Regions from separate parts of the Metabacillus rhizosphaerae genome, predicted to be linked through region 1. Evidence: riboswitches for the same ligand, from Rfam matches in the RefSeq annotation. Region 1 holds a riboswitch; each other region holds the start of a gene.
The links. Region 1 has a riboswitch for S-adenosylmethionine ahead of WCV66_RS26010 (bifunctional homocysteine S-methyltransferase/methylenetetrahydrofolate reductase). Riboswitches for the same ligand answer to the same signal wherever they lie in the genome.
Positions count from the first base shown of each region.

Region 2: it holds a riboswitch for S-adenosylmethionine, as region 1 does, so the genes downstream of both, WCV66_RS25405 (methionine biosynthesis PLP-dependent protein) here and WCV66_RS26010 (bifunctional homocysteine S-methyltransferase/methylenetetrahydrofolate reductase) in region 1, are expected to answer to the same signal.
Region 3: it holds a riboswitch for S-adenosylmethionine, as region 1 does, so the genes downstream of both, metK (methionine adenosyltransferase) here and WCV66_RS26010 (bifunctional homocysteine S-methyltransferase/methylenetetrahydrofolate reductase) in region 1, are expected to answer to the same signal.

Region 1 is NZ_CP147403.1:5,485,075-5,495,496, forward strand. Features, by position in the region: gene WCV66_RS25980 (YitT family protein) at 1-125, opposite strand, end outside; gene WCV66_RS25985 (DegV family protein) at 346-1,203, shown strand; gene WCV66_RS25990 (DUF3941 domain-containing protein) at 1,268-1,399, shown strand; gene WCV66_RS25995 (hypothetical protein) at 1,466-1,645, opposite strand; gene WCV66_RS26000 (S1 RNA-binding domain-containing protein) at 2,159-3,019, opposite strand; gene WCV66_RS26005 (YajQ family cyclic di-GMP-binding protein) at 3,201-3,692, shown strand; gene WCV66_RS26960 (hypothetical protein) at 3,858-3,911, opposite strand; SAM riboswitch class I at 3,940-4,211, shown strand; gene WCV66_RS26010 (bifunctional homocysteine S-methyltransferase/methylenetetrahydrofolate reductase) at 4,314-6,167, shown strand; gene metH (methionine synthase) at 6,160-9,582, shown strand; gene WCV66_RS26020 (FMN-dependent NADH-azoreductase) at 10,372-10,422, shown strand, end outside.
Region 2 is NZ_CP147403.1:5,359,415-5,369,836, forward strand. Features, by position in the region: gene WCV66_RS25385 (TAXI family TRAP transporter solute-binding subunit) at 1-892, opposite strand, end outside; gene WCV66_RS25390 (GNAT family N-acetyltransferase) at 1,259-1,696, shown strand; gene WCV66_RS25395 (DoxX family membrane protein) at 1,915-2,913, opposite strand; gene metC (cystathionine beta-lyase) at 3,026-4,210, opposite strand; gene WCV66_RS25405 (methionine biosynthesis PLP-dependent protein) at 4,197-5,321, opposite strand; SAM riboswitch class I at 5,455-5,815, opposite strand; gene WCV66_RS25410 (SCO family protein) at 5,885-6,460, opposite strand; gene WCV66_RS25415 (aliphatic sulfonate ABC transporter substrate-binding protein) at 6,470-7,477, opposite strand; gene WCV66_RS25420 (ABC transporter permease) at 7,626-8,381, opposite strand; gene WCV66_RS25425 (ABC transporter ATP-binding protein) at 8,365-9,153, opposite strand; gene WCV66_RS25430 (esterase family protein) at 9,480-10,205, shown strand; gene WCV66_RS25435 (YjcG family protein) at 10,288-10,422, shown strand, end outside.
Region 3 is NZ_CP147403.1:2,069,674-2,080,095, forward strand. Features, by position in the region: gene WCV66_RS10090 (alpha/beta hydrolase family protein) at 1-384, shown strand, start outside; gene WCV66_RS10095 (DUF2584 domain-containing protein) at 456-698, shown strand; gene pckA (phosphoenolpyruvate carboxykinase (ATP)) at 995-2,578, opposite strand; SAM riboswitch class I at 2,879-3,022, shown strand; gene metK (methionine adenosyltransferase) at 3,242-4,441, shown strand; gene WCV66_RS10110 (FixH family protein) at 4,630-5,412, shown strand; gene WCV66_RS10115 (methyl-accepting chemotaxis protein) at 5,744-7,045, shown strand; gene WCV66_RS10120 (glycosyltransferase family 1 protein) at 7,163-8,305, opposite strand; gene WCV66_RS10125 (phosphatase PAP2 family protein) at 8,347-8,907, opposite strand; gene WCV66_RS10130 (gamma carbonic anhydrase family protein) at 9,392-9,910, opposite strand; gene WCV66_RS10135 (alpha/beta hydrolase) at 10,012-10,422, shown strand, end outside.

The DNA of each region.
Region 1 (10,422 bases):
TGAGAAAGTCCTGTAAAACCACTTGAATATACGTTTGCAGGAATTAGAAATAAGTTCAAACCTATTGCATTTAATAATGCACCAACAAGCACAACAATAATTTTTACTACCTCACCTTTAATCATGAAAAGATAGACCTCCTTTACAATCTAAGTCCCTATATTCTTTGTTCTTCCCATTTTCATGTAAAATGAATACAAAGATTGTATTTTAATTTGGTCATGATAAACTAAAAATGAATTAGACTTATTAGCATGACTGCATTTTGAAGGAATATAGATATCTTATACTTTCGTATTTAATTGGAAATTTTAAAAAATGAGCAAATACAAATGAGGTGTTTAAATGAATGTACATATCCTAGCAGATAGTGCTTGTGATTTACCCCTAGATTATTTTGAGGAACATTCTATTTCATTTCTTCCGCTTAGCGTAGATATTAAGGGTGAGCAACTACAAGATCAAATAGAAATAAAACCTAAACAGTTATATAATGCAATGCGCGAAGGTGCTGTTGTTAAAACATCACAACCTTCTCCTCTTTTAATAAAGGAATCATTTACAGACCTTGCAAATAAAGGAATACCAAGTCTTTATGTAGCTTTCTCGTCGGAGCTATCCGGAACGTATCAGACAGCGATGATGATTCGAAATGAGGTACTTGAAGAATTCCCCTCATTTGAATTAGCGATTATCGATACAAAGTGTGCCTCGCTTGGACATGGTCTTGCTGTTAGATATGCAGCCGATTTAGCTGAAAGTGGAAAAAGCCTAAGTGAAATTGAGACAGCTGTTAAAAACTATTGTTTAAAGATGGAGCATATCTTTACTGTAGATAATTTAGAATACTTAGCTCGTGGAGGCAGAATTAGCAAAGCATCTGCATTTGTTGGGGGACTTTTAAATATCAAGCCTTTACTTCATGTAGAGGACGGAAAACTTATTCCTCTTGAAAAGATACGCGGACGCAAAAAAGTTTTTCGACGCATTATTGAAATTATGAGTGAACGTGGTGTTAACTTACAAAACCAAACCATCGCCATCAGCCATGGAGATGATGAAGAAGCTGCTTATGAAATGAAAGCATTGATCGAGAAAGAATTTTCACCTAATGAAGTGTATATAAATTATGTTGGGGCAGTTGTTGGAGCTCATGCTGGTCCTGGTACTCTTGCGATATTCTTCTTAAATGACGAGTTGTAGTAACACATATTTAAAGCTCGGAAAGGGCATGATAAAGCTATATTCGTTTGAAAGGAGTTTTTTCATGCCACATACTAGTGATAACGATAAAAAGGCACAAGATAACAATGCTAAGCGCCATGAAAAAAACATGATGCGTGATAAAAATCGCAAGCAAGGTGAACGTCAATATTCTAAGAGAACAGATCATAAATGAACAAAAGGTCTTTTACTTAGGCATGCAACTCATGTTAAGTGAAAGACCTTATTGTTCTATAGGTTGTTATTTTTCTGGTTTTACATATATCGTTAGACAATTCGTTTGTAGGTCCATTCTCCCATAATGATATACTTGATCACCAAGCGAAAAAACATTCTTATCTTTTAGATGTGCATATTGCTCTCTTGATAGCTTTAACTTATTATGAATTCCATCTTCAACTGCAAGCACTTTTATTTCCATCCCATACCAATCCTTTATACTAAACATTCTATAAAATCAGTATATTTTGTAGCTTATGAAAGCGTCAAGATTTTGGTTTGAAATGAATCTACTTATAAAAGTAGGCTGTTTTCGCAAACTTTGTTGCTTTTAAAATAGTATTGGGTTGGTTGATTGGCGCTCCAGGATGCTCGCTTTCCGTGGGGCGGGCGATGAGCCTCCTCAGCGCGAAGCGCCTGCGGGGTCTCATCTGTCCCGCTACTCCCACAGGAGTCTCGCACCTTCCGCACCAATCAACCTAATCAGTTTTGTTCAAAAACAACAATCTTTTAGAAAAGAGCCTAAAAGTATGAACCTGTATGACAGGATCTTACTTTTATATTATCTATTATTTACTTCAGTTTAAAACTGCCTAACGTTTGCTTTAAATCGTCAGTTAATTGACTTATTACGAAATGAACCATCGTCATATTCATATCGCCAATAAAAAACGTCCTCCATTTCTAATTAGAAATGGAGGACGTTTTGTTATTTTTATTGATCCTGCTGTTCTTTAAAATATGTCCAGCCATCTTTTTGATAAACTCTACCATTTTTCATTAAATGCCCTAAAGCTCGTTTAAACGCACCTTTACTTAGTTCAAATCGTTCATATATATCATCTGGATCACTTTTATCATTGAAAGGCATAGCTCCGCCTCTTTCTTGCATATAACCATAAATTCGTTCTGCATCACCACTCAATGCCTCATGCTTACGAGGCAATAAACTGACGTTAAGAGTCCCATCTTCCTTCACGTCAATAACTCGTCCTGTTACTGTTTCACCTAAACGCGGCTCAACGGTTCGCTGTGAGGAATGGATAAAACCTTTATAGCCTTCTTCAGTTAATATGAATGAACCTGCTACAATCATTCTGTAAACAGTTCCTGATATTTCTTTATTAAACAACGAACGATCAGCATCTTTAAAGAGAGGTTCAACAATTTCCTCTGTCGCTAGGCGAACAAAAAAACGGCCATTTCCTGAAACCTTTAATGTACAATAAAGCTTGTCCCCTGGTTTAGGCCATACTTCTCTTAAAAACGGGAGGTGATCCATTGCAACAAGAGCATCCTTACTCAAGCCAATATCCACAAATGCCCCCATATCATCTACTACATCTACCACTTCGACCCAACCATATGATTGATCCGTAATCAGTGGTTTTTTCATTGTTGCATACAATCGTTCTTGAGCATCAATCACGAAAAAGACCTCAATTTTTTCTCCAACCTCGATTTCTCCTATCACTTCGCTTTTATGTAATAGTACGCGCTCATCTCCATCTGTTAAGAAGTATCCATAATCAACCTTTTCATCTATCGTTAATATTGCAAATGTGCCTGGCATCATATCATTTATCGTTCCTTTCATCATTTAAGTGAAAATATTATTAGTTCTCACTTTCTCATCATTTATACGTCGTTTTCAGCAAACAATTATACTCAATAATCATCTGAGCGTTTAAAAAGTTGTGAACATTGTTTTATTTTACTATAATCTAACCATATTATATACGTAATGGAGGATTAATATGGCGAAAGATAGTTCATTTGATATTGTATCCAAAATTGAATTCCCTGAAGTAACAAATGCAATTAGTATAGCAATGAAAGAAATTGCTACTCGTTATGATTTCAAAGGGAGCAAAAGTAATATATCATTAGAAAAAGAAGAACTAGTTTTAGTCTCAGACGATGAGTATAAGCTAGACCAACTAAAAGATGTCCTATTATCAAAACTTGTTAAACGAAATGTACCAATTAAAAATATTTCGTATAAAAAAATTGAGAATGCCTCAGGTGGAACAGTTCGTCAAAGAGCAGAATTAGTTTCTGGGATTGATAAAGAAAATGCAAAAAAAATAAATACGCTTATTAAAAACGCTGGCTTAAAGGTGAAAACTCAAATTCAAGATGATCAAATTCGTGTAACAGGAAAAAGCCGAGACGATTTACAACAAGTCATTGCTGCAATAAGAGAAGCTGACCTACCAATTGACGTACAGTTTATTAATTATCGCTAAAAACAAAAGCGCTGGAGCTGGATGTCAAAGTTCCTACCAAAAGTAATCTTATATGATTTTCCCAGGCAGTTCATCAAACAAATCGTTGTCACATGAACTGCCTTTTTTACGTTTCAAAACTTGATTACCACCTTTTCCCACACTTAATTTTATCCAAAATATCATTTAACTATTGATATTTTTCATAATATTAGATAAATTAGTTGTAACACTTTTCAATATATTAAAGTAAATACAATAATTTCATATCTTATCAAGAGAAGCTGAGGGACTGGCCCTATGAAGCTTCAGCAACCGGTCCATAACGAGTGAAGACCTGGATTTTAGTTGATTGTTCAAAGGAAGAAAATAAACCTTAAGTTGTTTTCTATCCGCATCTACAAAGCTTGCAGGTGCGGATAGAAAACAAACAACAGTATGGTTTACAACCTTTCTAAACAATTTAATCTATCCTACTTATCCTCCGAGTGCCAAGGTGCTAATTCCAGCTAAGCATGTAAGATGCTTGAAAGATAAGGGGAAGCTTTGAATCATTCAGCCTTCTTCTTAAGAGGGCTTTTTTTATTATTATTTCGATTCATCTTTTCTCCTCACACTACTACATAGATCGGAGGCTTTTCTATGAGCTTTTTGGAAGACTTAAAAAGTAAGATTTTAATTGGGGACGGTGCAATGGGAACAATGCTTTATTCCCATGGTGTTGATCGTTGTTTTGAAGAATTAAACCTATCAAAACCTGATGATGTCAAGCGCGTTCATCAAGCATATATTCAAGCCGGTGCTAACCTAATTCAGACGAACACCTATGGGGCAAATGATATTAAACTCTCACGTTACGGCCTAGAGGATGAAATTAGACAAATTAACAAAACTGCTGTTGAAATTGCCAAACGAGCAGCTACTTCTTCGACGTATGTATTTGGAACTATTGGCGGAGTTCGTTCCTTCAAAAAAAGTGCCCATACACTTGAAGAAATTAAACGCAATTTTAGAGAGCAGTTGTTTATCTTACTAAATGAAGATGTAGACGGCCTATTACTTGAAACCTACTATGATTTAGAGGAAATGAAAACAGTACTCCAAATTGCAAAAAAGGAAACAAATAAACCAATCATTGCCAATGTATCCCTCCATGAAGCAGGTGTTTTACAAGATGGAACAGCATTAACAGATGCTTTTTCAACTCTCGAAGAGCTTGGTGCAAATGTAATTGGCTTAAACTGCCGTTTAGGTCCATACCATATGATTCAATCTCTTGAGGAGGTTCCACTTCTTGAGTCAGCCTATCTATCTGTATTCCCGAACAGTAGCTTACCTGCTTTAAATGAAGGTCGTCTTGTTTATGAATCTGATGAAGGTTACTTTAAGGAGAGCGCTCTGAAATTTAGAGACCAAGGTGTTCGCCTAATTGGTGGCTGTTGTGGAACAACACCAAAACATATTCAAGCAATCGCTGAAGCTGTAGGGCATCTTGCTCCTGTTACAGATAAAAAGGTAAGAGTTCCGAAGCAAGTACAAGTAAATATCACATCTAGTAATACTGACACACTTCCTCCACTTCAGGAGATTGTAAAGGAAAAACGTTCAGTTATTGTTGAGCTTGACCCACCGAAGAAGCTTGGAATGAATAAATTCCTTGAAGGGGCACAAGCGCTTCATCATGCAGGTATCGATGCTTTGACTCTTGCAGATAACTCGCTTGCTTCTCCACGGGTAAGTAACCTAGCTGCCGGAATACTCGCAAAAGAAAAAACAGGTGGCAGAGCATTAATTCATATTACATGTCGTGATCGAAACTTAATTGGCTTACAGTCTCATTTAATGGGTTTACATTCATTAGGACTATCTGATGTACTAGCAATTACTGGTGACCCTTCAAAAATTGGTGATTTCCCTGGGGCAACTTCTGTTTATGATGTTTCCTCGTTTGATTTAATCAGTTTAATTAAACAATTCAATGAAGGTGTCTCTTACTCCGGTAAACCATTAGGTGAAAAAACCAACTTCTCAGTTGCGGCTGCCTTTAATCCAAATGTTCGTCACTTAGATAAGGCTGTTGTCAGACTTGAAAAGAAAATTGCCCATGGTGCAGATTATTTTATCTCACAACCTCTTTATTCAAGTCAGCAAATTGTAGATGTATATGAGGAAACCAGAAACTTAAAAGCACCTATTTACATCGGGATCATGCCATTGACATCAAGCCGTAACGCAGAATTTATTCATAATGAAATTCCTGGAATTAAACTTTCAGATTCGATTCGTGAAAAAATGGCAGCAGCTGGAACAGATAAGGAACAAGCCCGCCAAGAGGGCTTAGCCATTGCAAAGGATCTTATTGATACAGCATTTGATTTATTTAATGGAATTTATTTAATAACTCCATTTTTACAGTACGACCTTACAGTGGAGCTAACCAATTACATCCATGAGAAGGAAAAACAACTGGCTGAAAGGAAGATTACACATGTGTAGCATCAAAAATGAAATAAAAAAACGGATACTTGTACTTGACGGTGCAATGGGTACAATGATTCAAGCTGCTGATCTTACACCTGATGATTTTGGTGGTGAAGACTACGAAGGCTGTAATGAATATTTAACTTTAACAGCACCGAAAACAATTGAAATGATTCATGAAGCCTATCTTGAAGCAGGCTCAGATATCATTTCAACAAACACATTTGGAGCTACTTGTCTTGTTTTAGATGAATATGACCTAGGTTCTTTCGCCCTTGAACTTAATATTGAATCAGCTAAAATTGCAAAAAACGCAGCTGATAAATTTTCCACACCTGAAAAACCAAGATATGTTGCAGGAGCAATGGGTCCAACAACGAAAACGTTATCTGTAACTGGTGGGACAACATTTGATACTTTAGTCGATAACTATGAAGAACAAGCAAGAGGATTAATTATCGGTGGCGCTGACTTACTTCTCCTTGAAACTAGCCAGGATATGCTCAATGTAAAAGCTGGATTCTTAGGCATCCAAAAGGCATTTGAAACAACAGGTAAAGAGCTTCCACTTATGGTTTCAGGAACAATTGAACCAATGGGTACAACATTAGCAGGACAGGATATTGAGGCTTTTTATGTCTCATTAGAGCATATGAAACCAATTTCGGTTGGTCTAAACTGTGCAACAGGTCCTGAATTTATGACAGACCATATCCGTACATTATCCGGATTAGCGAATACAGCTGTAAGTTGTTATCCGAATGCTGGCTTACCTGATGAAGAAGGTAATTACCATGAATCACCTGAGTCACTTGCCAAAAAACTTGTTGGCTTCGCTGAACAAGGCTGGCTAAATTTTGTAGGCGGTTGTTGTGGAACAACTCCTGAACATATTAAAGCCATCTCTGATGCTGTAGCAACGATCAACCCACGGAGCATCGAAGACGTTTCAAGTGGTCACACTGTTTCTGGAATCGATGCCCTTCTTTATGAAGATGGCATGCGTCCACTATTTGTCGGAGAAAGAACAAACGTTATAGGTTCTCGTAAATTCAAACGGTTGATTGCAGAACAAAAATTTGAAGAAGCCTCTGAAATTGCTAGAGCACAGGTGAAAAATGGTGCACATGTTATCGATATTTGCTTAGCAGACCCTGACAGAGATGAACTTGAAGATATGGAAGCATTCATTCAAGAGGTTGTTAAAAAGGTAAAGGCCCCTCTTGTTATTGACTCAACAGATGAAAATGTCATCGAAAGAGCATTAAAATATTCTCAAGGTAAAGCTATCATCAACTCAATAAACCTTGAGGACGGTGAAGAACGCTTTGATGCAATTGTTCCCCTTGTAAAAAAATATGGTGGAGCTTTAGTTGTAGGGACCATCGATGAAATTGGGATGGCATTAACAGCTGAAAAGAAGCTTGAGGTTGCGATTCGTTCACATGATTTACTTGTCAAAAAACATGGTCTTAAGGCGAGTGATTTAATCTTTGATCCACTTGTTTTCCCAGTTGGAACTGGTGATGAGCAATATATTGGATCTGCAAATGAAACAGTACGTGGTATTCAACTGATAAAGGAACACTTACCAGAATGCTTAACAATCCTTGGTGTAAGTAATGTATCCTTTGGCCTTCCTCCTGTTGGACGTGAAGTATTGAATGCAGTTTATTTATACCATTGCACACAAGCAGGACTTGATTATGCGATCGTAAACACCGAAAAATTAGAGCGTTTTGCTTCGATTCCAAAGGAAGAAATCAAGCAAGCAGAAGATCTGTTATTTAAAACAACGGATGAAACACTTGCTGCGTTTACTGCATTTTATCGAGGGAAGAAAAAGGAAAACAAAAAGCCAGTAAAATCTCTTCCATTAGAGGAAAGACTAGCTCTTTATATCGTTGAAGGAACAAAGGAAGGTCTTCTTCCAGATTTAGAATTAGCTCTTAAAAAGTACCCTGATCCCCTTTCGATCATTAACGGACCCCTAATGGCTGGAATGGCCGAGGTTGGTGTCTTGTTTAATGACAATCAATTAATTGTTGCTGAAGTATTACAAAGTGCTGAAGTAATGAAAGCTTCGGTATCTTATTTAGAACAATTTATGGACAAGAAAGACGATAGTGGAAAAGGTAAAATTTTATTAGCAACTGTTAAAGGTGATGTTCACGATATCGGTAAAAACTTGGTGGACATTATTTTAAGTAATAATGGTTATAAGGTTATTGACCTGGGAATTAAAGTAACACCTCAAACACTTATTCAAGCAGTCAAAGATGAGAATCCCGATATTATTGGATTGTCAGGGCTCTTAGTAAAGTCTGCTCAGCAAATGGTCATTACTGCTCAGGACTTACATGAAGCTAATTGCAACGTACCAATTTTAGTAGGTGGAGCTGCCCTTTCAAGAAAATTCACGAGAATGAAAATCTCTCCACAATATACGGGTCCAGTTGTTTACGCAAAAGATGCAATGGACGGATTATCATTGGCAAATCAATTGCGGACTACTCCAGAGCTGTTTGCTGAAAAAGAAGCGGCAGTTACTGAAGAATCGAAACCAAAAAGTGCACAATCGAAAGCTGTTACTGAGCTATTAGAAAAGCGTGGCAACCTTAGTGAAGCACCAATCTTTACACCAGTTGATACAAAACGTCATCTGCTTAAAGATATTAACCTAACTCAAATTATTCCATATATAAATATGCAAATGCTAATTGGACACCATCTTGGACTAAAAGGAAAAATCAAGGAATTAGTGCAAAAGAAAGATCCAAAAGCATTAGAATTAGTTGAGTTAATTCAAGACCTATTAAAGGATGGCGCCAAAAAGAATTGGTTTAAGCCAGCTGTTGCTTATCAATTCTATCCATCTTATAGCGAAGGGAATAAATTGCATATTTTAGATCCAAATAACACAAATTCAATTTTGGAAACATTTGATTTTCCAAGACAAGAAAAACTACCATACCGTTGTATCTCAGACTATGTTCGCCCTAAGCAGGAAGATGGATTTGATTATGTAGCCATGTTTGCAGTTACAGCAGGTAGCCAAATTCGCGAGTTAGCACAAGGCTTTAAGGAACAAGGCGATTATTTAAAAAGCCATGCTGTTCAAGCTCTTGCTCTAGAGCTTGCAGAAGGACTAGCAGAACGAACACATCAGCTTGTTCGTGATCGTTGGGGCTTCCCTGATGCCCCTGACTTTACAATGGATCAGCGCTTTTCAGCTAAATACCAAGGTCAAAGGTATTCATTTGGCTATCCAGCCTGTCCTGACCTTGAAGATCAAGAAAAACTCTTTAAGCTATTAAGACCTGAAGATATTGGAATTCAGCTAACAGAAGGCTTTATGATGGAGCCTGAAGCATCTGTTACAGCAATCGTCGTAGCCCATCCGGAAGCAAGATATTTTAATGTAATGTAATACTTTTGAAGAAAAGCCCCGAAACTTTACGTTTCGGGGCTTATTCTAATGAATTTATAAAAACGAACGAGAGGTTTGCTGTTGAAAACAGTTGGCTCAAGCTTGATTCATTTTTGCCCAGAACTGGTTCATTCTTTTCTTTAAATGGTTCAATCTTTAGATTTTCTGGTTCAATTATTTGTTCTAGTGATTCAATCCAAGGTGCTCAGCTAAGCTATGGTTCATTTTTGCTCAGAACTGGTTCAATCCTCGCTTCAAATGGTTCAATCTTTAGATTTTCTGGTTCAATTATTTGTTCTAGTGATTCATCCAAGGTGCTCAGCTCAGCTAAGCTATGGTTCATTTTTGCTCAAAACTGGTTCAATCCTCGCTTCAAATGGTTCAATCTTTAGATTTTGTAGTTCAATTATTTTAATCGGTAAACCCAAACCCATGTATTGACCTTGACCTACATCAAAAGTCTTAAGTCTAATTAATGAGCAAACTTCCGACAATCACATGAATTCATTTCTTAAAATAACAGTTATACTATTCCTTAGAAGTTAAGGACTCGTTCAATTGTGGATATTGTTTTGAACTCGAGCTAAACAATTGACATAAAGAGTTTAACTAACTAAAATCAAGGATGTTAAAAAGAAAGTGTAGCAACTACTTTGATGAACAAAAAAAATAACATGAAATTAAACAACCGGTTGCTATAGCAACCAATTGCCATCTTCTCTGTTTTCTCTTAGACAGAGTTCTTATTTAAAATAGTTGCTATAACAACAAAAATTGGAGGAAACAATTATGTCAAACGTATTATTTATTAAAGCAAATTCACGTCCTGTATCACAGGCT
Region 2 (10,422 bases), 130 kb from region 1:
CATGAGTAATTTTGTCAGTGTTCTCATATAAAGCTTTTGTCATCTCATACACTAGGTCTTCTTTAAGATCATTTGTGACAACGAGCATTGCTTTTACGGCTACAGTATTAACATCAGCCTCAATATTATACGTTCCAGTAGCAACTTTATCCTTCGAATAATGTGGATATTGCTTAATTAGCGCATCGATTTTATCATCAGCAATTGGAATAATCACAACATCATTTTGTGCGGATAACGCTTCGACTGCACCAGTTGGTGTTCCCGCAGTAACAAATGCTGCATCAATATTACCTGATTGGATTCCATCTGTAGACTCGTCAAATGAAAGATTTTGTGCTTTAATATCTTCTTTGGTTAAGCCATAAATTTCTAGAATTTGCATGGCATTTATATATGCTCCTGATCCAGGAGCACCTACTGAAACTGATTTTCCTTTTAGGTCTTCAACAGATTTAATTCCACTTTTCTCTGTAGTTACAAGCTGTACCGTTTCTGGATAAATAGAACCGATTGCTTGAATATTGTCAATTGGGTCACCTTCGAACATCTCTTTTCCTTCAATTGCATATGCTGCGATATCAGTTTGTGAAAAGGCAATCTCCGCCTCTCCTGCTCTTAGAGTTTCCATGTTTTCAGCAGAAGCACCTGATGTTTGCGGTGTAATATTCGCGTCTGTGTTATCAGAGATAATTTTTCCAATTTGTCCACCAAGTGGATAATATGTACCTCCTGTTCCCCCAGTTAGAAGACTTAAGTTTTGCTTTTCACCGCTGCTATTTCCACCTTCATCACCAGCAACATCTTCATTACCAGCATTCCCACATGCAGCAATAATCATCGTAAGTGTTAATATCATTACAAATAAAAAGCTACTACGAATTTTTTTCATAAATTTTCCCCCTCTGTAATTTTGTGTAAAATTATACAAGTTTATATTAACATAAAAAACAACAAAATTGTTAATTGTGAAGATTCTGAAATCTGTATATCCTAAGTCATACTCTTCTATTTCAATCGTTTTTCTAACGATTTCCAAGTAATAGCTTACTTATTTAAGTATATATGTTTTAGAGTTTCAGTACATGCATAGAGTGGTAAGGAAATAGATTAACTAAATGGATTCTTAATAAAAATCTTATATAAAACATCAAGATAGCACCAATAAGAATTTCTTATATTCTTTCAAAAGTTTTCCGTATTTTTAATAATGAAAATAATTATGTATAATTTTAGCAGAATAGGTGGGGGGAATTAGATGTTAGTAATTAGACAAATTAACCCAGAAGATACATATCTAATAAGACATAAAGTTTTACGTCCAAATCAATCGATTGAAGCTTGTAAATTTGAGAATGATCATCAAATAGACTCATTTCACTTAGGAGCATTTTTTAGAGAGACGTTAATTAGTATCGCCTCTTTTCACAAAGAAAAGCATCCATGTTTTGATGAAGAACTTCAATATCGCCTTAGAGGAATGGCCACACTACAAGATCACCGCAAACTAAAAGCAGGTAGTTCTATCCTATTACATGGTGAAGAATTACTAAAGGAAAAGAATGTTGAACTATGGTGGTGTAATGCGCGGATTTCAGTCAGTGATTATTATAAAAAATTGGGTCTACATGAATTTGGTGAAGTGTTTACGATCGAACCGATCGGCCCACACAAATTAATGTATAAAAATATTTAGACTCGGAACAACTTGTTCCGAGTCTTTTTTAAAGGCTCTTTTCTAAAAGATTCTTGTTTTTGAACAAAACTGATTAGGTTGATTGGAACGGATATGCGAGACTCCTGTGGGAGTAGCGGGACAGATGAGACCCACGGAAAGCGAGCATCCTGGAGTGCCAATCACCAACCCAATACTATTTTAAAAGCAACAAAGTTTGGCGAGTCAGCCTTTCTAAATTATGCAAATCGATAGTAAATAAGCAAAAATGTACTTAACACAAACAAAAAATTCAGTGAGACAAAGATCATTTGATCAAGTCTAGTTTTATGAATTTTAATTGGCGGATGATAAAATGAGATCCCTTCGATAATAAAAATGAGTAGGACTATATGAATCATCGCATGACCTACAACCTCTGTATAACCAAAGATTGTTGTAGTGAGGATAAAAAGAATCGTTACAACAACAGCCAATACTCTATTTAATATTCCTACCACTAATAGGTACCCTACGACAAATTCGATAAACGCCGAGAGAACAACAAAGATCCCCGGATCAAAGCCAAACGTTGGAACATTGTGGTGATGAATAATATCTGTCGTCATCATCGGATAGACCCACTTTTCTACAGCTACCCAACATAAACTAAGGCCCGTTCCTAAATATAAAAATGGAAAACCAACTGTTTCTAACTTTGTACGCCCTACTAATAAAACACCAATAATAGCTAAGTAAAATCCGTAGTCTAACATATGAAACCACCCTGCTTGACTCCATACATTAATAAACAATCCTAACATAAACAAAGCGGCAATCTTTGTAGCATAATGATGTGGGATTAATAAAAAGATAATAATGATCCACATCACAACTGTTTGCCACGTATCGTGAATCGTAAATTCAGGAGCAAACATCGTTTCATATGAGACTTGAAAAATAAATGAAACAGCCGTCCCATATTTCAAAACATGTCTAGAATACTTTCGAAAACTATCTAGCTTCTTATCCAGCCTTGATGCTAGGGGAATATCCATTACTTTACTCATCACCTGAGATAAAACAGCCAGTAAAACTGCGCACAGTAATGAAATCGTAATGAAAAGTGGTGATAAAATCTCCTCTATACTAACCTTTTCAGGTGCGACTTTAGCAAACCATTTAACATGAGCATGTGTAAGCATTGGAGGTAGTAGTACTGCTAACAAGAGTAACAACAATGATACCAATTTTTTCATTTAAGAAACTCCCTTTTTGAGGTATAAACTTAGTTTGTTACATTTTTCAATTTGTATGTATTTTGGAGCTTATCTTCTCTATTAAAAAAAACTGACCCAAATAGAGTCAGTCCTAACGAACACTTTCTTTCTTATTAACTTGTGGTAGCTTCTCTAATGCTTCAGAAAAATCTTTAATTAGGTCATTAACATTTTCTAAGCCGACACTTAATCTAAGTAATCCATCTGAAATTCCTCGTTTTTCACGTTCCTCTGGAGGCATTGCTGCATGTGACATTTTTGCAGGGTAGGATAAAATTGATTCAACCGCACCTAAACTTACTGCAAAAACCGGCAGTTTAACTTGTTGAACAAGCGTCTTCACTGCTTCACCATCAGCAAGCTTGAATGAAAGAACGGCACCTGCTCCATCTGCTTGGTATCGTTGAGTTTCATGTCCTGGGTGAAAGCTTAATCCAGGATAATAGACTTCTACAACCTTAGGATGTTCACTTAGAAACTCAGCAATTTTCAGAGCAGATTCAGAGGATTGCTTCAAACGAACATGTAATGTTTTTAATCCTCTTAACACAAGCCAAGCATCTTGAACACCTAGTACTGCTCCAAATGCATTTTGCAGTTTGTATAGGCGATCACCTAATTCAGTATCCCTCACAACAGCAAGACCTGCAAGGACATCACTATGACCTGCTAAAAACTTTGTCGCACTGTGTAACACAATATCTACACCTAACTCTAAAGGTCTTTGTAGCTCTGGTGTCAAAAATGTATTATCTAAAAACGTTAGACAGTTATTTGCCTTCGCAAGGTTCACAATTCCTCGAATATCTGTAACTTTCAACAACGGATTTGAAGGTGTTTCCATGTAGATTACTTTGGTATTCGGACGAATCTTTGATGCTACTTGATGAAGATCTGTCATATCAACAAAAGTATGCTCAATCCCGAATCTAGTTAGAACATCTGTTATGATTCGAAAGGTTCCACCATATACGTCCTCAGTCACAAGGACATGATCACCTTGGGAAAGAAGCAGGAATGCTGTTGAAATAGCAGCCATTCCTGAAGAAAATGCCAAGCCTTTTGTTCCACCCTCTAATTCTGCGATCGCTTGCTCTAACGCTTCTCTTGTGGGGTTACCAGAACGTGCGTAATCATATTTCCCAAATTCATCTATATCAAATTGATGGAAAGTTGATGAATGGTGAATTGGAACACTAACAGCACCTGTACCTCTATCTACCTTTGATTCATTATGCAAAAGTTTTGTTTGAAACGACCAATCATGATTGCTCAATTGCTTCAGCCCCCTTCATTTGTTTAAAGCTCTGAGCTAAATCTTCGATAATATCCTCAGCATGTTCTACACCTACTGAGAAACGCAGTAGTCTATTACACACACCATTTGCCATTCTAATTTCCAATGGAATGTCCATATGTGTTTGGGTTGCAGGGTAGGTAATAAAACTTTCGATTCCACCTAAGCTTTCCGCAAAAGTAATCGTCTTAAGGCTTTTTAGAAATGGATTCACCAATGTTTCATCCTGCAAACGGAATGACAGCATTCCACCTTTTCCTGGATATAAAACATCGAGAACATCTGGATGTTCTTCTAAAAATTGTGAAACGGCTTGAGCGTTTTGCTCATGCTGTCTCATGCGAAGTGATAATGTCTTCATTCCTCTCATTAAGAGCCAGGAATCAAACGGTGATAAAACCGCGCCGATCGCATTTTGATGTTGGAAAAACTCATCGCTTAATTGCTCACCCTTTGTAACAACTAGACCCGCAAGCACATCATTGTGTCCACCTAAATATTTTGTTGCACTATGGATCACAATGTCAGCTCCATCAAGGATTGGTGTTTGAATAATAGGTGTATAAAATGTGTTATCAACAATCACTAATAAATTATGTTTCTTAGCTAACGTCGCAAGCTCTTTAATATCAGCTTCCTGCATTAATGGATTTGTCGGTGTCTCGATAAATATCGCCTTTGTTTTTTCAGATATTAATTTTTCTGTTTCTGCTGGGTTTGTGAAATCATCATATTGAAATGATAAACCGTACTTTTTCCATTCTCTTTCAAATAAACGATAAGTTCCACCATAGAGGTCAGATGATACGATAAGTTCATCACCACTTTGGAATAATGCCATAATCGTTTGAATAGCAGCCATCCCTGAACTGAATGCAAATCCACGATCACCATGTTCTAAATCGGCAATGGCCTTTTCAACTAATAGTCTTGTAGGATTTCCTGTTCGAATATAATCAAAGCCAGTTGATTCTCCGATTCCAGCATGTCGATAAGCTGTCGAAAAATAGACTGGCGGATTTACCGTACCTGTAACATTTTCACTTCGATTTCCAATTTGCGCTAACTTCGTTTCAATTCGTTGACTCATGTCTGTCACCATCCTAAGTTAAGGTTATTTTTCTTGATTATGCACATGAGAGGAAGCACATTTTTAGAGACTTTCAAAACAAATTAAAAAGCCTTCCCCGGTAAGAAGAAGACTGTGTATTTGAGTGCGCTTCTTCTTATCTCTCAAGCATAATGCTGGTGTGGCTTGCTGGATTTAGCACCTTGGCACGTAGAAGATCTTGGGTGGAGCTTAAAAGTAGTTGAATTGCAATTAAACTTAGGAAACTCTATAAGTTGTTACAGCACGCAAGTGCTTGCGGCTTGCACTAGCAAGCCTGCACCAGATAATAAAAAATGCTTCGAACAAACAAGGAAGCTTTGTTCGATTCATTTTTTATTATCTGGCGGTGCTGTAAAAAACTTACTTAAAGTTTCGCTTAAGATTCGCAAATCAACGGTTACGAGATCTTCACTCGTTTTGAACCGGTTGCTGAGGCTTCATAGGGCCAGTCCCTCTGCCTCTCTTGATAAGAAATGTATGAAATTTTTAATGTTTACTTTTTTTTACTACTTTACATGATTCGAGTTGAGATTGCAACACAATTATTGTAATAGTTTGATATCTTCGACAATTTTTTCATTCGGTACTTCTGATACACCTTCATATTGTTCGAGTATCGTGTTGCCTTTCATAAGATAGATTGATGTGCTGTGAACGAATTGGTTTGAGCCTTCTAGTTTTGCAGCAGGCGCAAGAAAGCTAGTGTTTGAGAAGGATTCAATTTCTGCTTGTTCATAGCCAGTGAGAAAGTTCCAATTTTTAAAATCGGCACCGAATTGTACTGCAAATCCCTTTAACACTTCAGGTGTGTCATGTACTGGATCAATGCTAAAGGAGACGAGCTCAACATCTACTTTTTCGTCTTGTAATTGCTCTTGAAGTGTTGCGATATGTGCGGTCATTGGTGAACAAACAGTATCACAATTTGTGAAAATGAACGTAGAAAGCCAGACTTTATCTTCATAATCTGACATTTTTACTTTTTCTCCAACTTGATTAACAGCATCTAAAGGCTCAACTGTCCCGTTTAAAGAAAAATGCTCCTCTAGGTTGATAGACTGTGAACAGCCTACCAACACTAGAACAGCAAGGAAAGTGATAAAAACAAGTTTTTTCACGATTAACGCCTACTTTGTTAAGAATTGAGTATCGATTAGATCACTAAATTCAGGTTTTTCTTTAAGAAATTTAAGCTCAAATGAAGAATTTGCAAATTCTTGTACAACCTCTGCATTTACTTCTGTTGTATACGTTACACGCTCCCAAGCACTGTCAACGATTGCTGGATCAAGCTCTTGATCTGTAATATCTTTGATCGCTTTAATTGCAATATCACGTGCCTCTTCACGGTTTTCATTAATAAAGTTAACACCTTTTTCATGTGCTTTTACAATGGCTGCAACTAGTTCTTTGTCTTCTTCAATTAACTTTCCGCTTGTTACTAATACAGTATTAGGAAGTGTTGTTCCGTAAGAAATTTCATCCGTATCAACGATCACTTTCGCTCCATCATTTACAAGCATAGATGCCCATGGTTCTGGAACTGCAGCAAGATCAACTTTTCCTGATTCAAACATTGCTCCATATTGAGCTGGGTTACCAGTTACATGCTTTAATGTTCCACCAATACGTGCTGATGTAATGCCGAAGTCTTGAAGGAATGTCTCCATTTGAACATCATGTGTGCAGCCTACACCAGGTGTAATAAATGTTTTACCTGTTAAATCATCAATTGATTGCACACCACTTTTTTCAGATGCAACGATAACTGTTCCACCTGAAGATGCTCCTGCTAGAATCTTCACATCTGCTCCGTTTGCATAGTTGTTCATAACAGGGCCAGGGCCAACTAAACCTGCATGGATATCACCTGTTTTTAACGCAGTCATAAATGCTGCTCCATCAGGAAACGTTTTATACGTTACTTTTACATCTTCCCCTAATGCTTCTTCAAAATACCCTTTTTCCTTAGCGATCATCGCAGGTACGTGATCAATATTAGGAAAATAACCAATTACTACTTCCTTTTTACTATCACTTCCACTACCATTTGAACCTGTATTAGCCGTCCCACATGCTGCCAATACACCTACTAATAAAACCGATATAAGTGCAAATAATATACCCTTTTTCATGTTAAAACCTCCGTCTCTTTTTAATTAGTGTCTAGCTCCAGCGCCTAGCCCCTCGAGTCATAAGCCACTCATGAATTGAAGGTAAAAAACACCTTCATTTCATGAGCGTCTTATTTGCCTGAGGCTGATCAAGGCCATTCCGCTTTTCTTAATTATCTAAACCCCATTTTTTCATAACGCTTTTTTCTACTCTTTGGAAAAATAATAGATCAACAATGACCCCGATGACCATAATCATCATCATGATCGCGATAACTAAACTCATATCGCCAAAATCTGACGCGAATTTCAGTTTATAACCAAGTCCTGGTCCAGTACTTAATAATTCACCGGCCATCAATGCTCTCCATGCAAACGCCCACGCTAATCTAGTTCCTGTTACAGCATAAGGAATTGAGGCTGGAAACATGACCTTCCAAAACAAGCTAAATCCTTTATAATCCATCGTTTGTGCCGCTTTTATATAAAGTGGGGGCACATTTTTTAAACCTGTTCTCATGTTGATTGTCATCACCAAGGTTGCACCTAACACGATAATAAACGTTACTGCTGCTTCATTAAGGCCAAACCACATGATTGCAAGTGGCAGCCACACAATACTTGGTACAGACTGTAATGCGATGATAAGTGAGCCTAATGTTTCATCAGCTGTTTTTGATTTAGCTAAGAACACACCAAGGATAAGACCTAGCGCTAATGCAATGGCTAAACCTATCGCTAATCGTCTAAAGCTTGCCACTAAATCGTAAACAAGTGTTAAATCAGCAAAGCCTGTGTAAAGTGATGTAAACACATCTGTTGGTGCAGGCAGCAATGCAGGTGATATTTCTAATACAATCACTGCAACCTGCCAAACAACTAACAGAATTCCGTAAAAAAGTATTCGTTTAACGACTGGTTGCATACTGCTGCTCCTTTTCTATTACTTTATCAATCTCAGACTTAAGTAAGCCCTTAATTCTGTCTTCATATTTCACGAGCTCCTCACGCGCTTGTTCACGTGGTCTTGGAAAGTCAAGCTCAATAACATCTAGTATCCGTCCTGGCTGTGTTCCCATAACAACGATGCGATCTGATAGTTTAAGTGCCTCATGGATACTATGTGTAACAAACAAGATTGTTTTCTTTGTTTCTAGAAAAACTTCTTCTAACACCTCATGTAATCTTGAACGTGTTTGTTCATCCAATGCACCAAATGGCTCATCCATTAGTAACAAGGCTGGATCCATTGCAAGTGCACGAGCAATCGAAACACGCTGCTGCATCCCACCTGATAACTCGTGTGGTGAATGCTTTGCATAAGGACTTAATTGTACGAGAGATAAATATTTATGTGCTCGTTCCAGTGCATCTTTTTTCGATAGTTCCTTGCGTAGTGGAAACATAACATTCTCTTCTACTGTTAGCCATGGAAATAATGCAGCCTGCTGGAAAACCATTCCTCGTTCCTTACCAGGGCCCTTTAATTGCTTTCCCTGTAAAATAAGTTCACCCGTAGTTTGCGGTGTTAACCCAGCAACAATTGAAAGCAAAGTGGATTTCCCACAACCCGAAGGTCCTAAAATCGAAACAAACTCGCCTTCCTTTACTTGTAAATCTATATCAGTTAAAACAGTTTCAGCTTTATTTTCACGGTTTTTAAATTGTTTTGTAACCTTTTCAATTGATAAAAACAATTCCCTCACCTGCTTTTCTTTAATTCTCATCTTTTTTATCGGATTAATATGATTATTATATAAAGATCTGAGAAAATGTCAATGGTTTGAATTGGATATCCTCAATTTGTTCATTCAGTTCAGGTTTCTTTCCTTTATGTATAATAAGGACTTTAATGAAAGTAAATAATCAAAAGAAGAGGATCGTTTGGAAAATGGAAAGGAAACAATATATTAGTCATTAGTTGTGATTGCCAAGTAATCTAGGATAAAATAGAAAAGGGTTACACATCTTTTTATTTTATCCGTGTATTCTCGGCTAACGTTACTGCCTCAGGAGGTTTAACATGAGCAAACAAACAGGTATGATTAAGGAACATCTTTTTTATTCAACTGCGCTTCAGGAAGAATTAACATTACTAATTTATCTCCCAGAAAATTTTTCACCACTATATAAATACAGCTTGCTTATTGCACAGGATGGCCAGGATTATTTTCGGCTTGGCCGTGTAGGGAGACAGGTCGAAGCTTTAATGAAAAATGAAGAAATTGAAAATGTTATCGTTGTTGGAATCCCTTATAAGGATGTAGGCGACCGCAGGGAAAAGTACCATCCAGATGGAGCAAAATTTTCAGGCTATGTTCGATTTTTAGCACATGAGCTTGTGCCATTTCTTGATCAAGAATTCCCTACCTACCAGGTAGGCTACGGGCGAGCACTTATCGGAGATTCACTAGGTGCAACGGTTTCATTACTTACTGGCTTAGCATATCCAAACACATTTGGAAAGCTAATCCTACAATCACCATATGTGAATGATGCAGTGTTACAGGCTGTGAAAGAATTTTCTTCACCTTCTCGTCCAACTATTTTTCATCAAATTGGGAAAAATGAAATAAACGTTAAAACTACCGATGGAGAAATTCTCGACTTTATTACACCAAATCGAGAGTTGAAAACAGCTATTGCTGAAAAAGGTTTTTCCTATACATACGAGGAATTTGATGGTGACCATACATGGAAGTACTGGCAGCCTGCTTTAACACCGATCTTACGGGAAATGTTTGAGTAAGAACTGCTATCATTTCGTACGTATGTTTCTTTTTAAAAATTTGATATACTATCCTTAAAAGAATCGATTAGGAGGGAATGACATGAACTACGGAATTGCCCTTTTTCCATCAAAAAAATTACAAGATTTGGTGAATTCTTATCGTAAGCGCTATGACACAAATTATGCATTAGTTCCACCACATTTAACACTTAAAACAGCTTTTGAAGCGACTGTT
Region 3 (10,422 bases), 2.2 Mb from region 1:
TTAACTGGTATTTTAGCTGAAGATGTGCGTTCTGTTGTTACATGGGGTGGAGTCTCTGATATGTTTTTAACATATGTTGAGCGTGAGGATTTACGTCGAATGATGAAAAGAGTTATTGGTGGTACACCTACAAAATTCCCGAATCGATATATGTGGAGAACACCTTTGTACGAATTAGAAAACATGAATCCACCTGTATTAATTATACACGGAGTTAAGGATAAAAATGTCTCAGTTGAGCATGCATACAGGCTTGAAAAAAGATTAAAGGAATTAAATAAACAAGTTGAAAGCTGGTACTTTAAGGGATTTACTCATTATTTTCCTCCTAAAATAAACCGTGAAACACTACATAGACTATGTTCCTGGATGAAAAAACAATAAATTAGTTTTTCTTGTCAGGACAAGGTGGTAAAATAAAATAAAATGAAATGTACCAATAAGGAGGTTTTCTTTTGGGAATGCCTGTTGAATTCAATACAATGATTGTAACAAAAGGTAAAGAACAACGAGTGGAAGAAAATGTATTTCTTTTAACAAAAGAAGGATATAGAATATATCCGATCGATATTCCGTTAGAGGTTAGAAAAACGAAGGATGGAGAAATTGCTGGTGAGGCTATTGTAGAAAAACTTCAGCTTCATGAAAATAAAACAGTTGTAACATATCGGTTAGTTGCCCTTAATTCAACGAATTAATAAAACAAAAGATAAACCAGGTGAAAAAGTAATTAGCTTTTTCACCTGGTTTATTTGTTTTATAGTGTTCCAATCAACCTGAAATAGTTTTTATTTAAAAAACTACTATTTTTAGGAAAGAGCCTAAATTAATCCTGAAGTGAAATTGAAAAATTACAATATCATGAATTTTTGTTTGCAGGTTAGGATAAAATTATTATGTTGAAATATAACTTAAGTTATCAATTATCAGTTTAATATCTCTTTAAATAAAAGGGAGGCTGACTCATTAGCTTTTGAGTCAGCCTCCAATTCTTTTAACCTATAGGTCCACCAAATTGTTGGATTTCAGGGGAAACATGTGCAAATTTTTCAAAGTTTTTCTTAAACTGTGATGCTAGCTCTTTTGCTTTCTTTTCATAAGCTTCCTTAGAGCTCCAAGTAAGATGTGGCTGAAGTTTATCATCCGGAACACCTGGAACGTGTATTGGAATGTTGAGGCCAAATACTTCATCAGTTACCGTCTCAATATGATCAAGATCTCCTTCAATTGCAGCTTGAACCATTGCTCTTGTATATTGTAACTTTATTCGATTCCCTACGCCATATTCACCACCGGTCCAGCCTGTATTAACTAAAAATACTTGAACTTCATGTTCATCAATTTTTTGTCCAAGCATGTTCGCATAGCGAGTGGCTTGTAATGGTAGGAATGGTGAACCGAAGCAAGTTGAAAAGGTTGCCTCAGGAGCGGTAATTCCTCGCTCAGTTCCTGCAAGCTTACTAGTATAGCCGCTCAAAAAATGGTACATTGCTTGTTCTCTAGTTAACTTGCTAATTGGAGGAAGAACCCCAAATGCATCTGCAGTTAAAAAAACAATTGCTTGTGGATGTCCCGCTATACTAGGTGTAATAACCTTATCAATAGCATCTAACGAATATGCAGCCCTTGTATTCTCAGTGAAAAAGGAATTATCATAATCAGCTTCACGAGTTTCATTATCAACAACAACGTTTTCTAAAACGGCACCATAGCGAATGGCATTGAAAATTTGGGGCTCTTTTTCTTCCGATAAATTAATACATTTCGCATAGCAACCGCCTTCAATATTAAAGATGCCAGAAGTAGACCAGCCATGCTCATCGTCACCGATTAATCGTCTGTTAGGATCAGCAGACAAGGTTGTTTTTCCAGTTCCAGATAAACCGAAAAATAAAGCAACATCACCTTCAAAACCAACATTTGCTGAGCAATGCATTGAAAGAATATTGTTTTCTGGTAACAAAAAGTTCATAACTGAAAAGACAGATTTTTTCATTTCACCAGCGTATTCTGTCCCACCGATTAAAATTGTTCTTTTCTCAAATGAAATAATGATAAATGTTTCAGAATTTGTACCATCAACAGCAGGATCAGCTTTAAAGTGTGGTGCACAAAGAATAGTAAAAGGCTTCTCATTTGTAATCGATTTTTCATTGTCTTTTATAAAAAGCTGCTGTGCGAATAAATTATGCCAAGCATATTCATTTATGACTTGAAGAGGCAACTGATAGCGTTTATCTGCACCGGCAAAACCATTGAAAATGTATAATTCTTCTCGTTCCTTTAAGTAGTTGATCATTTTACTATAAAGCTTATCAAAGTCAGCCTCTAAAATAGGTTGATTAACAATGCCCCAATCAATTTTATTTTCGATAGAACTTTCTTTCACGATAAATTTATCTTGTGGAGACCTACCAGTATATGCTCCAGTAGTCGCTCGGATTGCACCAGTTGAGGTTAAAATCCCTTCCTTGCGTTTAAGTACTTTTTCCACAAGTTGAGCAACTGATAAATTATGTCTTGCATTATCCCCTTTTAACAACTCTGCTAATTCATTTGTCATCTCCACAATATTCATCCCCATTACCATCCTTTTCGAAAAATTAACGTAGAAAGATATATTACAAAATTCTGACTTAGTTTTAAATAGTATAACACATTATATTTAATTGAACATACTAATCGTGTGTGTTTTTTGAAAAAAAGTTTAGAAAGCAATTTTTATACTTCAAAAAGAAACTTAATAATATGTCAACAAAATGGGTAACACTAATGAATAGATTAATCATGAAAATTAATAGGAAATAATCTCTGATAACTTGCTGTTTTTTGTTGACACCATTACCCCAGTGCGCTATGATATGTCCTTGAACGGATTCTCTTATCCCGAGCTGGTGGAGGGACAGGCCCTATGAAACCCAGCAACCTGCTATCAAAGGAAAGCGGCGATTATGCCCAAATGACATTTTCCGACGCAAAGGTGCTAACCTGATGCAAGGCGAAAGCCCTTGATCGATAAGAGCGAAAGGCTATGAACGATAACAAACCTTTCCTCATTTAGGGAAAGGTTTTTTTGATAACAGAAAATAAGCGTATCTTCTTCATTAGAGTTTTACCAGGACAAGCATGTGGTAGAGGTACATAATAATTCTGTTCACAAAACATGCCAGCGTGATTCTTTTAGGTAAAAGGAAGAGTTCCGGATCAATTTGAACATGAGTATGAGGAGGAAAACTTTAACATGACTAAAAAACGTTTATTTACTTCTGAGTCTGTAACAGAAGGCCATCCAGATAAGATTTGTGACCAAATTTCAGATTCAATCCTTGATGCAATTATTGAAAAAGATCCAAATGCACGTGTAGCGTGTGAAACGTCTGTTACGACAGGATTAGTTTTAGTTGCTGGGGAAATTACAACAACTACATACGTTGATATCCCAAAAATTGTTCGTGAAACAATTAAAGGTATTGGCTATACACGAGCTAAATATGGCTTTGATGCAGAAACTTGTGCAGTTCTTACTTCAATTGATGAGCAATCAGCCGATATCGCTATGGGTGTTGACCAAGCACTTGAAGCTCGTGAAGGCCTAATGTCTGATGAAGAAATTGATGCAATCGGTGCTGGAGACCAAGGATTAATGTTTGGATTTGCATGTAATGAAACAAAGGAATTAATGCCACTTCCAATTTCATTAGCTCACAAACTTTCACGTCGTTTAACAGAAGTACGTAAAGAGGATATACTTCCTTACTTACGTCCAGACGGTAAAACACAAGTTACGGTAGAATATGATGAAAATGATAAACCAGTTCGTATTGATACGATCGTTATTTCTACTCAGCATCACCCAGAAATTTCATTAGAACAAATTCAGCGTAACCTAAAAGAGCATGTTATTAACCCAGTTGTCCCTGCAGAATTAATTGATGAAAATACAAAGTATTTCATTAATCCAACAGGTCGCTTCGTCATTGGGGGACCTCAAGGAGATGCTGGTTTAACTGGACGTAAAATTATCGTTGATACGTACGGTGGTTATGCACGTCACGGTGGTGGTGCATTCTCTGGTAAGGATGCGACAAAAGTTGACCGTTCTGCCGCTTATGCTGCTCGTTATGTAGCGAAAAATATTGTTGCTTCTGGATTAGCTGATAAATGTGAAGTTCAATTAGCATATGCAATTGGTGTTGCACAACCGGTATCGATTTCAGTTGATACATTTGGAACTGGAAAAGTATCGGAAGAAGTTTTAGTAGCTGTTGTACGTAACAACTTTGATCTACGTCCAGCGGGTATTATAAAAATGCTTAATCTACGTCGTCCGATATATAAGCAAACTGCTGCGTATGGACATTTCGGTCGTAATGATCTAGATCTTCCATGGGAAAGCACAGACAAAGCTGAAGCGTTAAGTAAAGAAGCGTTAAATCAATAATTTATAAAAGAAGAAAAGGGTCTGATGTATTTTGCATCAGACCCTTTTCTATATCAGTGTATAAGACTTAATAAGTGAATATTTTTTCTTCTATATGTGAATAAATATTGAAGCATCAAAGAAAACGTATCTAATTATGATAGTTATGTTATATCATAGTATGAGTGACGATTTGGAGGTTATACAATATGAAACAAGGGATAATCACTTGCTCCTTCATTTTCCTTTCTTTAGTTTTAAGCGGCTGTCAAGAATCAGCAAATCATCAAGAACATCAAGTCGCTTCTGAAGAGGAAGTAAAAGCACCAAAGGTTGAAATAATTGCTAGTAAACATGTTAATAAAAACGAAGAAGTACCAATCTCTGCAAAAGTATATTATGGTGATGATCTAGTGGACGATGCAGAGGTAACGTTTGAGATAAAACTTGGTGATGTTTCAGAAAAAATTGAAGCAAAACTTATTGAAACAGGTACATATGGAATTAATTATCAATTTAAGGAAGATGGTACATTCAAAATAACCGCACATACAAATGTAGAAAGTTATCATACGATGCCATCATTAGATATTCAGGTAGGAGAAGGCTCAACAGCTACGATTACAGAAAAGAATGATGAAAAAGAAAGCGAGAATGAGCACCAGCATCATGAACAAACAGAAGCGGGGCACCATCATAGTAGTGTAACGATAACTGTAGACGAATTATCTGATTTTAAGGTAAATGAAGAGGAGCAGTTATCAACAACAATTCAAGAGGGTGAACAACCATTTCCAGATGCGACGGTGAGATTTGAAATTTGGAAGGATGGAGAAGAACAACATAAGTATATTGATGCAGAAGAAGCATCGACAAAAGGGACGTACACATCTTCCTATCAATTTGAAGAAACTGGTATATATAAGATAGTAGTTCATGTTGAAAAAGGAGAGGTTCATGACCATATTGAGACTTCAGTTGAAGTTCAATAAGGGGGTGGACCTCTTTTTGTCGTAAGATTAAACACGAATTTTATCGATATTTGAAATAGTTTGAAACAATTTACATCCACCTGTTGTCTCATTAGTAAAATATTGGGTAAGTGTTTAATGTAGAAAACACGTTATTTATTCTCTATTTGCTTTTGCAAGAAGAATGGGAATTTGAACTATAAACGAAAATTAGTTAAAAGGCTAAAGGGCCTATTAACTAATTTTTCTGCATTTACTAATTTTATTTTGATTTTTATGAGTAAAGAAGTTAACATTTGTACCCTCATATCCGATGTAATAGGTAAAGACATAAAACTGTGGGGGCTACAAAATGAAAAAAGAGATGAAGTTTTATGAAAGGATTTCAGTTAAATTTCAAATTTGTCTTGCGATTTTAGCAGTAGTACTTACGAGTACGATTGGACTTCTTAGCTATATTATTGTGAAAAATACTTTTGGACAAATTCAAGAATCGCAAGGGTTATTTTGGAGTTTGTTAGGAATACCAGCTGTTATTACGATCGTTTGCTTGTCTGTGTTTTATTTTTTCATTCATAGAAAGTTAAAAGTATTAAATCAGATCCTGATTGCTTCATCTGAAATTTCAGCTGGTCGTTTGTTTGTAAACCCTTTAAAAGAGGGAAAAGATGAATTCGGTTTACTTGCACTATCATTAAATAAGATAAATGATGACTTTCGAGCTTTAGTTCATGATTTGAAGGACACAAGTTATTCCATTTCCACTTCATCATATGAGCTCTCAGCTTTATCAGAGCAAACAACAACAACTAGTGAAGAAATTGGAAATGCCCTAAATGAAATTTCAAAAGGATCAGTTTCACAGGCTTCTGATATTGAATCCACAAGCCAAAAAGCAAGTGATTTACAAGCAAATCTCACCAACATGACAGAAGGAAGCAATGCTATAATCCAATTAACAGAGGGTTGTGTAAATGCTGTTCAAGCAGGTAAGGATAGTATGATTGGCTTGCAAGTTTCCAATAAAGAGAATGCTAACATGTTAGATCAAATCAGTTTAGGAATAACGACCCTTTATCAAAGTGTCCATCAAATTTCCGGAATTGTGACAACGATTGATAATATTTCAAAACAGACAAATCTATTGGCTTTAAATGCTAGTATTGAAGCTGCAAGAGCTGGAGAACATGGAAAAGGATTTGCCGTCGTAGCGGAAGAGGTTAGAAAGCTTGCAGAAGAAACAAATAAGGCTACATCTCAAATCCAAACGATGATTCAAAATATAGAAAAGGAAACAGAAGCAACCGTGCTTGTGATGTCTCAAACAACAGAGATTTCAAGTGGCTTAAATCAAAGTGTTTTAGCATCAGAAAATGAATTTAATGAAATTTCTTCATCTATCTCAAAAATTATTGAAGGAATATCAAAGCTAAATAAAGAAATTGAAACTGTTTCAGATCATAGTTATATCATTTTAGATTCGATACAAAATATATCTGCAGTTGCAGAAGAAACTGCAGCGTCAACTGAGGAGATAACAGCGTCTGTTGATGAACAAGTGAATGCGGTAGTGACCATTAATCATTCATCAGAAAAATTAATTGCATTAAGTGAAAACTTAAATAATTCACTTAAAAAATATATGGTAGAATAAAAATCCTAATTAAGCAGTGGATTTCTTAACTGAAATCTCACTGCTTTTTGATATGTAATCAAGCAATTAAAAAGGTTTAGCTGCATCTAAAGCAGTTAAACCTAATGAATTCTTGCATTATGCATATCGAATATGATTATTCTCAAGGAGTGATTCTTCATATTCCTTTAATAAACCATCAAATATTTGATCCCAGGTTTGTGATAATGCATATTTACGAGCAGTTTCCCCCATTTTTTGACGTAATGCATGATTTTCTAATAGATGAATAATTGCTTGGTTAAATTGCTCTACATTTTTTGGCTCACATAGATAGCCTGTTACTTCTTGGTTAATAATATTTTTAACTCCACCCGAATTTGCTCCGATAACAGGTGTACCAGTCGCTAAAGCCTCTAAAACAACATTTCCAAATGTTTCTGTAGGAGATGGGAAAATAAATAGGTCAGAGTTAGCATAAATTTCTGCAAGACTTTCGCCATTTAAGAAACCAGCAAAGGTCATATTTTCAGGAGCTGCCTTTACCATTTCTTCTTTAGAAGGTCCATCACCAACGATTATCCAATGAATTTGATTTCTTATTTCTTCTGGTAGATGTAAACAAATTTTCATAAGGGTTTCAATATCCTTTTCAGGAGCAAGACGCCCTACGTATGAGAGGATGTATTTTTCTTTGATGCCATACTGCTCACGTATTCTTTGATTTGAATAGTTCGGATGAAATAGGCTACAATCAACGCCTCTTCCCCAAATACGTATATTTGAAAATCCCTTTCGTTTTAATTGCTCCATCGTTTCATTAGAAGGAACAAATATTTTACGAAGTGGTTTGTGGAACCAATGCATATACTTCCATAAAAACTTAGAGAGAAATTGTAGATCATAATATTGTAAGTATTGATCAAAATCAGTGTGATAAGATCCTACAATTGGTATATTCAATTTCTTGGCATAATGCAAGCCGCATAGTCCTATATTAAAAGGTGTTGCTACATGAATAAGGTCTGGCTTAAATCGTTGTAGCTCAGCCTTTACTTGAAGCATGTTTGGTAAAGCTAATCTACATTCAGGGTATAAAAAAAATGGCAAACTTGCAAAACGATGTATATGACTGGAAAATAAATTTTCATTTGTACTTATAGGTGCGAATACTCTATATTCATACCCGTTTGACTCAAGATGATCAGTGAATCGTTTTAATGTACGGGCTACCCCGTTAACATCTGGTGCAAAAGTGTCTGTGAAAATAGCTATTCTCATCGAATCCCCCCAGTTACAAATAAATGAAAGGTGCTATATTTTTAAAATATACTTATCTTAGAGTAAAAATCTTCACTCAATAAGATATAGCTTAAAAATCCTGAAGAACTTCCAAGTAGGCATCCAGCTAAAACATCTGATGGGTAATGCAAACCTAAATACATTCTTGAAAATCCTACACTTATTGCAAGCGGTATTAGGATGAGTGCTAGCTGTGGCATAAATAAAATAAAAGGAATGATGACTGAAAAAATGGCTGTAGTATGACCTGATGGAAAAGAATGATCCTCTAAAGGATTAGCAGCTACCTTAGTTTCTAAAAGAGCAAGGTACGGCCTCTTACGTGGATACAGCCTTTTCACAAGAGCTACTGGTAGATGACTAACGAGCAGTGAAAACGCACTTGCTATGCTAGTTGCTTGAATAAGACCTCTTGTGCAAATGACAAGAATAAGACTGATAACAATTGTTGCAATTGCCCCTCCAAGATGTGTAATAGTACGGAAATAAAAATTAAGGATCTTTTGATCGAAGTGACGATTCACACTTCGAAACAACTTGCATTCAAAATCATACATGTTAGTTATAAGCTTTGTTTTCATTTTTTAGAACGCTCCTTTATTTACTCCTTTTATATTATTTTAAGTGAGAAATATTTAGTTAATAATAAGAAATTGTAAAAATTCCCTTCACAAAGTTTTCAATTTTTTAATGTATTCTATACAAATTAAATAGAATAGTGTCATAGCGGTTTATAACTAGAAAATATCGCTCGTACGGTTGAGGAAAGAGAGAATGTATATATAAAGCGTGACTTGTTATACGGGAAGGTATTTTTATCTGTCTTCTTTGCTTCTCCCCGAATATTATGGTGGAGGTTTTACTACTAGTTAAGAATTAGATAATTGTAAGACTGATAAGGTGAGTTTTTTCGAGGAATATTATTGATCAAATGAAGTATATTTCTGGATGATACCAGATAAGATAGGATTGCTTGGGAATCGACAGCATGCCGATTCCTAATTATTAATAAATTACGTTTCATTGGGCTTAATGTTCCATTTTATTTAGTTTTTTTACCTTAGCCTATGTTGTTTGTTGTAATGATTTATAATACTGCCCTTTTTCAACATATTCACGACGAATACGTTCCATGTCTTTTATATCATCAGAATTTAAGGTTCTAACCACTTTTGCAGGTCTACCTAGGGCAAGGGAGTTGGGTGGGATTTTTTTTCCGGGTGGAACAAGACTACCTGCACCAATAAATGCACCCTCACCAATTTCTGCTTGATCTAAAATAATTGAACCCATACCTATTAATGCCTTTTTACGAATAATTGAACTGTGTAGGACCACACTATGTCCAACAGTTACTTCATCTTCTAGTATTAGTGGGTTATTTGGACTTTGGTGTAGGCAACAAAGATCTTGAATATTAACTTTGTTCCCGATAATTGTTGGCGCAACATCTCCGCGGATAACTGTTTGAAACCAGATACTAGTCTCATCACCAACTATCACATCTCCAGTAATGGTTACATAATCAGCAATAAAAGCTGATTCAGCTATTTTTGGTATTTTGTCTTTGTAAGGATAAATCATTTTTTTCATCCCTTTCTTATGGAAAGAATATGTATTTTAGCATTATTATTATATCAAAGATTTATTAGACCTTATGGTATTTGAAGGGAGAGGCAGCAATCATGTGGAAATGGGAATCTGAGGTTGACCAGCCAAAGGGAGTAATTGTAATTGTTCATGGAGCTGCAGAACATCATGGTAGGTATAAATGGCTGGTAGAAATGTGGAAATTATCAGGATATCATGTCGTCATGGGGGATTTACCGGGACAAGGAACAACAACAAGAAGAAGAGGACATATTCAGTCATTTGATGAATATATTATTGAGGTTAATTCCTGGATCAAAGAAGCTAAAAAATTCGGATTGCCATTATTTTTACTTGGTCATAGCATGGGAGGGCTTATTGTTATTCGTGCACTTCAAGAGAAACATCATGATGTAAAGGCTGTGATCTTGTCGTCTCCTTGTTTAGGTATTGTATACAAACCAAATAAAGCGTTAGAACTTGCCTCAAAGGGGCTAAATATCATT